DNA from 2 places in the Arthrobacter sp. Y3221157 genome. Region 2 is predicted to be linked to the other one. Evidence: predicted binding sites of a transcription regulator. Region 2 holds the regulator's gene; the other holds the start of a gene.
The links. Region 2 encodes LexA, which represses DNA repair genes until DNA is damaged. Its sites were predicted from a motif close to TCGAACANNTGTTCGA; they were not measured.

Region 1: a site for LexA is predicted at 1,584-1,599, ahead of AC5RTT_RS00780 (LexA family protein). Genes of this name have one in related genera too.

What each region holds. Positions count from the first base shown of each region.
Region 1 covers NZ_JBNHFD010000001.1:166,863-170,239, reverse strand. Annotated here, with positions in the region: gene AC5RTT_RS00795 (glycerophosphodiester phosphodiesterase family protein) at 1-271, opposite strand, end outside; gene AC5RTT_RS00790 (hypothetical protein) at 318-566, opposite strand; gene AC5RTT_RS00785 (HAD family hydrolase) at 678-1,496, opposite strand; gene AC5RTT_RS00780 (LexA family protein) at 1,613-2,044, shown strand; gene AC5RTT_RS00775 (Y-family DNA polymerase) at 2,069-3,367, shown strand; gene AC5RTT_RS00770 (lipid kinase) at 3,374-3,377, opposite strand, start outside.
Region 2 covers NZ_JBNHFD010000069.1:13,821-17,197, reverse strand. Annotated here, with positions in the region: gene AC5RTT_RS15320 (LysM peptidoglycan-binding domain-containing protein) at 70-483, opposite strand; gene lexA (transcriptional repressor LexA) at 914-1,648, shown strand; gene AC5RTT_RS15310 (ATP-dependent DNA helicase) at 1,719-3,377, opposite strand, start outside.

The DNA.
Region 1 (3,377 bases), on a different contig from region 2:
TGCGCACCCTGGCAACTTCGCCGGCCGTCAACTCCGAAACCCTGCCCCGGCCGTCCGTCACCCGGTCCAGCGTGTCATCGTGGAAGAGGAGCAGCACGCCGTCGGACGTGGTGTGGACATCCGTTTCCAGGTAGCGGTAGCCGAGGTCGACGGCTGCCCGGAAGGCGGCCCTTGTGTTCTCCAGCCCTTCAAGGGAGAAGCCCCGGTGGGCCATGGCGATGGGCAGCTGGTTGCCGGCGGCATCCGTGTTGGCAAAGAACGGCAGGGTCACAAAGTGAGCGTACCGGAGCAGGCCGGGCCGCTGGCGGACGCCCGGGTCAGTCTTCGTGCGGCAGGATTTCGACGCCGTCACCGCAGTGCAGCAGCGTGCGGCCGCGGCCGCCGTCGAGATTGATCCACACCACGGTGTTGTCCGGCGTGACTGCGTCAACCACGCCTCCGGCTTCGAACCCGGGGGTCAGCAGCACGCGGACGCGGTCGCCCTGCCGCAGCTTCCTCCAGTGCGGCGCAGGCGTTGCCCTGCGCAGTGGTGCATCGGCGATATCCCGCTTGGTATTCCGTGCCATCCCTACCCCTTCAGCCTGCAGGAGAGGAGCCTGCTCTCCGGGGTTCACGCTACCGAGGAAAGGTGAACGCCAGGTGAGCGCCAGCTGAGAAAACAGCGGCCGGCGCGGAAATCACGAACGCGGCGCACCCAGCGAAGCAAGCCGCACCTCCAAAACCTGGGCCACGCCGTCGTCGTCGAAATGCGGTGCCCGCTGCGCTGCCGCGGCGATCGCCTCGGGGTGGCCGCTGGCCATGGCATAGCCGTGGCCCGCCCAGCGGAGCATCTCGATGTCGTTGGGCATGTCACCGAAGGCCACCACGTCGGAGGCGTCAATGCCCAGCGCCCGTGCGTACTCTGCCAGGGTGACGGCCTTGTTCACGCCGGGCAGGGACAGTTCCAGCATGGGCACGCCGGGCGAGGAGTGCGTGGCGGCGGCGAGGTGTTCGACGGCGGGGCGCACCTCGGCGAGGAACTGGTCCGGAGTCCCGTCCCGGACGATGGCGAGGAACTTCACCACGCTGTCATCATCAACCAGGGTTTCCCGCAGCGGCGCCGGGGTGAACTGCGACAGGAGTTCGCTTGACTCGTTTTCGATGAACCCGGGCTCGAGGTGGAAGCCGGTGAGCGTTTCCGCGGCGAACAGTGCAGCCGGGCGGAGGTCCTTGATGATGCGGCGGATTTCCAGCACCGCAGCGATGCTGAGCGTGCGGGCCGAAACCAGCTTGTCCGTTTCGAGGTCCCAGACCACGGCCCCGTTGGAGCAGATGACCGTCCCGGTATGGCCCAGCTGGTCCTGGAGTGGATGCAGCCAGCGGGGCGGCCGTCCGGTCACGAAGACGAGTTCGACGCCGGCGTCCCGGCAGGCGTGGAAGGCGCGGACGGTGCGGTCGCTGATTTTTCCGTCGTGCCCGAGGATCGTTCCGTCAATATCGCTTGCCACCAACCGCATCCTGCAAGTCTACGTGGCGGCGGCCGGCGGGATGATTCCGGCAGCCAGGAGGTCCGCTTGTCAGCCCGCGGCGCTACACTGAACTAATCGAACATATTTTCGACTAAGGGTGTGTTGTGGGCGTTATAGTTGGTCCCCGCGTGATAGATGCGGGCGCCTCGTACCTGTCGGTCCTGATCTCTCCTGTCGCCGTTGCGGCAGGCTTCCCGTCGCCGGCGCAGGACTACTTCGATGGCCGGATCGACCTGAACGCGCACCTGATCGAGGACATCACCAGCACGTTCGTGGTGCGCGTGACCGGAGACTCGATGGAGGGCGCCGGCATCAGCGACGGCGATGAACTGATCGTCAACCGGGCCCTTGAGCCAAAGGACGGTTCCGTGGTGGTCGCCGTGCTGGATGGAGAGCTGACGGTCAAGCGGCTACGCATCACGTCCACGGGGGTGGTGCTGCAGGCGGAGAACCCGAAGTACCCGGACATCCGGGTCCCCGCGTTATCCGAGCTGACGGTGTGGGGCGTGGCCACCAGGTGCCTGCACCATGTTTGACCTGCCGATTGTGGAAGGAGGGCCATGCCCAAACCGGTCCTGATGCGGCAGATGCCGCAGATCGCCCACGTGGATGTGAACTGCTTTTACGCCTCGGCCGAGCGCGCCTTCGATCCCTCGCTTGAAGGGCGTCCGCTGATCGTGCTGTCAAACAACGACGGCTGCGCGGTAACCCGCTCCCCGGAGGCGAAGGCGCTGGGCATCAAGACCGGCGATCCCTGGTTCAAACTCGCACCCCGGGCAAAGGAGTGGGGCCTGGTAGCGAAGTCCAGCAACTACGAGCTGTACGGCGATATCAGCGCCCGGGTGATGGAGCTTCTCGGCAGGCATTCGGCGTGGCTGGAGGTCTACAGCATCGACGAAGCCTTCCTGGGCGTGAAGGGCCGGCCCGAAGAGCTGCTGGCGCTCGGCCGGACCATGAAGGCCGCGGTCCGGCGGAACGTGGGTGTCCCGGTCTGCGTGGGGATAGCGCCCACCAAGACACTGGCCAAGCTGTGCAACAAGTGGGCGAAGAACAACGCCTCCTTCGGCGGGGTGTGCCACTGGGAGGCCGTACCGGCACCGGATCGGGAGGCCCTGCTGGGCCGGCTCCCCGTGGACGAGGTGTGGGGCATCGCGGCCCGGCTGACCAGGCGCCTGAATGTCCTGGGCATCTTCACGGTGCTGGACCTGGTCCGCGCGGACCCTGTAGTCATCCGCGACAAGTTCTCGGTGGTGCTGATGCGAACGGTGCTGGAGCTGCGTGGCATCCCCTGCATTCCCATGGAGGAGGAGCGCCTTGGCCGGGACCAGCTCATCTTTTCCCGCTCCTTCTCCACGCCGGTCACCACCGTTGACGGCATGCGGCAGGTGCTCAGCATCTACGGCCAGCAGGCGAGCGCCCGGCTCGCAAAGCACGGCCTGCAGGCGAAAGTCCTGACGGCGTTCGCGGCCACTTCCCCGTTCAGGCAGCACGAACAGGCCTACCCTTCGGTGTGCCTGTCCCTTCCCATGCCCACGGCGGATCCGCTCCTGCTGACCAAGGCCACCCATGCCCTGCTGCCCCTCATCCGCGACGGGTTGAAGTACGCCAAGGCCGGACTCATGCTCACGGACCTGCGCCCCACCGGAAACCAGTCTCCCCTGGAGCCCTTCGAGAACCGGCATGAAGAACGCGGCATCGGCCCGCTCCTGGAGGACGTCAGCCGCCGCTTCGGGCGCGGCTCCATCGGGCTCGGCCACGGCGGCATCAAGGGCGGCGTGGACTGGTCCATGAAGCGCGGCATGCAGTCCCCTCGGTACACAACGCACTGGGACGAGCTCCCGCTGGTGAAGGCTGCCTGAGGCTTTCTAG
Region 2 (3,377 bases):
CCGGGGTTCGCGCCGGGCGTGCGGCCTGCGGCAAGGCCGCACCCGGCGCGTGTTGGGGCGGATGCTGCCTCAGCTGGTGGGAACGTACAACTGCTGGCCGGGCAGGACCGCCCCTGCAGGGAGGTTGTTCAGCTGGACGATGTCAGCAACCACATCCCGGGCATCACGGTCGGGGGCGACAGTTCCAGCGATGGACCACAACGACTGTCCGGACTGGACTGTCACGGTCACCGTGGGGGTCACCGTGAGGTCTTCAGCAGTGTCGGAGGCCTTGGCCGGGGAGTTGAAGAACCCTGCCAGGAACAGCAGCAGTGCCGCCAGCAGCACGAGCGGGATACCGATCAGGACGATCTTTCCCCGCCGGGTCAGGCGAAGGGGAGGCAGGGTCGCCGGGCCCCCCGGGGTTCCGGGCGTGGCGTGCTGCAAAGCCTGCCGGGCAGGGACCCGCGGAGCGTTGGCCTGCGAAGCGGATATAGCTGACATGTCTGAGCCCTCCTGGACCATACTGTGCTGCCTGGGAACAACCGTGCTGTGTTGCCTGTAGTGCCGTTAGTGCCTCTAATGCCTTGGTGCGTTTACCGCCCCGGGGGGCCGGGACTGGCACCTCTCTGCTGTACAGGCTCCAGCACGCCCGGCACCACTGACATTCCGGCTTCGGTATTCGAACGTCTTTCGAATACTGCGCACTTGACTAGAACACATATTCGAACTTTTGCCTCTCCAGTTTTAGCACCTATCAACGAATAATGTCGAGACTCGCTAGAACAAATGTTTGAAAAAGCAATGTGGCTGGCCTAGCTTTGAAACAGGAAACAATCACCCTTGAAGTTGATCAGCAGGGTCTGACAAAAGGGCAAGTCACCCAGTCCGGAGCCTTGGAAAGCCCGGTGGCAACCGAAAGGCATTGGCGAATATGGCAGCAGCAGCCACCGGGGGCAGGGCAGCCTCGCAGCCGAAAAGGGCCGCGAAGGGGCTCACGCCGCGGCAGAAGAAAATTCTGGAAACCATCCAGCGCTCGGTCAATGAGAACGGCTACCCGCCCTCGATGCGCGAGATTGGCGACACTGTGGGTCTGGCCAGCCTGTCCAGCGTCACCCACCAGCTCTCACAACTGGAGAAGCTGGGCTACCTCCGGCGGGATCCGAAGCGGCCCCGGGCCATGGAGGTACTCACGCCTCTCACGCTGGACGGCGGACCCGCAAAGACCGGCGGTCCTTCGGTTTCACTGCCCCAGGATGCGGGTGCCACAGTAACGGAGCTGCCCACCGCAGTGGACACCGCCATGGTGCCACTGGTCGGGCGGATCGCCGCTGGCGGTCCCATCCTGGCCGACCAACTGGTGGAGGACGTCATGCCGCTCCCCCGCCAGCTGGTGGGACAGGGCGAGCTGTTCATGCTTCGGGTGGCGGGCGATTCCATGGTGGACGCCGCCATCTGCGACGGTGACTGGGTGGTGGTGCGGCGCCAGGCGGATGCCGCCAATGGCGATATCGTGGCGGCGCTCCTGGACGATGAGGCCACGGTAAAGACCTTCCGCCAGCGTGACGGCCATACCTGGCTGCTCCCGCAGAACACCCAGTACGAACCGATTCTTGGCGACCACGCCACCATCATGGGCAAAGTGGTCTCCGTCCTGCGCTCGCTCTAGGGAGAGCAGGACCAACAACTCCATAGTTCGAAAAAGACGGCACCTTCCCGGTTTGGGAGGGTGCCGTCTTTCAGTGGGCCTCCGCGGCAAGCCGCTCAAGGGCTGCGATCGCTGTCTTCCGGTCCGTCGTGGCCCAGAACGGGGGCAGCGCCCCCCGCAGGAACCCGGCGTAGCGCTCGGTGGCAAGGCGTGAATCCAGCACCGCCACCACTCCCTTGTCGCCGGTGGACCGGATCAGGCGGCCCGCCCCCTGGGCCAACCGGATGGCGGCATGGGTGGCGGACACCGACATGAACCCGTTGCCGCCTGCCTGCGCCACCGCACGGGACCGCGCCGTCATGAGGGGATCGTCGGGTCGCGGGAACGGGATGCGGTCGATGACCACCAGCCGGCACGATCCGCCGGGGACGTCTACTCCTTGCCACAGGGACATGGTTCCGAACAGGCACGTGTCCGGTTCGTCGGCGAATTGCTTGACCAGGGCCGTCATGGTGGAATCGCCCTGGCAAAGGACGGTCACACCGAGCTTGGGGCGAAGCGCCTCAGCTGCTTCCTCGGCGGCGCGCCGTGAGGAGAACAGGCAGAGCGCCCCACCGCCGGATGCGCGGATGAGCGCCTCCAGTTCGGCCAGCGATTCCGGCGATGCGCCCCGGCCCGGTTTGGGCAGGTGGCCGGCAACGTACAGGATGCCCTGCTTCGGGTAGTCGAAGGGCGAGCCCACGTCCACGCCGGTCCAGCTGGGGGCGCCGTCTCCCACCAGGCCGAGACCCCCGGCGGCGGGCTCGAACGCTGATCCGATGGCCAGGGTGGCGGATGTCAGGATCACGGTGTGATCGGCAAAGAGGCCCTCCCGCAGCCGGCCTGCCACGGACAGCGGCGCGATGTTGACCAGCACGGGCGCGGACTCGTCAGGCTGCGAATACCCCTGGCCGGGGTCGAAGGAACTGGCACGCGAGAACCACACCACTTCCCTGTTGTCCCGGGCCGCAAGCAGCCGCTCGCACAATTCCAGGATGAGCATCAGGCGGGACCGCGCAAGCTGCCTCCCGCCGTCGGGCGTCGTACTGCTGTCCCCCTTGGAATCGGACAGCGCCGCGCGGCAGGCCTCACGCAGCTGGTCGATGCAGTCCAGCTGTTCGTCGTTCAGGCCGTTGGGCAGCAGCCCGTTCGGCGCGCCCGCGAGGGCCAGTTCGAGGTTGGCGGCGGCGGCGTTGAGGGCGTCCACAGTGATGGCCGTGTGCTTCCGCGCGCTGGAGGCGGCGGCGTGGACCATGGCCACGGAGAGCTGGCCGGTGACGGCTCCCGTGACCCGGTCCTGCAGCTCGTGGGCCTCGTCCACCACCACAACGTCATACTCTGGCAGGACGGCCAGCCCTTCGAAGGCGCTGACAGCCAGCATGGCGTGGTTGGTGACCACGACGTCGGCCTCTGCCGCGTCCTGGCGTGCCAGCTCGCTGAAGCATTCCGCAGCCAGGGGGCACTTCTGTGAACCCAGGCATTCCATCGAGGTCACCGAGACCTGCCGCCAGGCGCGGTCGGTCACGCCGGGAAGGAGTTCGTCGCGGTCGCCAGTGGCGGTCTTCTCCGCCCACTCGCGCAGCCGCACTACCTCCTTGCCAAGCTGCGAGGCGGGACCGCCGACCGTTGCGGCAAAATGGGGAACACTGGTGTCCTCCCCCAGCGAAAACAACTGCCCCTCGGCGGGCTCCTCCGACGGGAACCCGCCTTC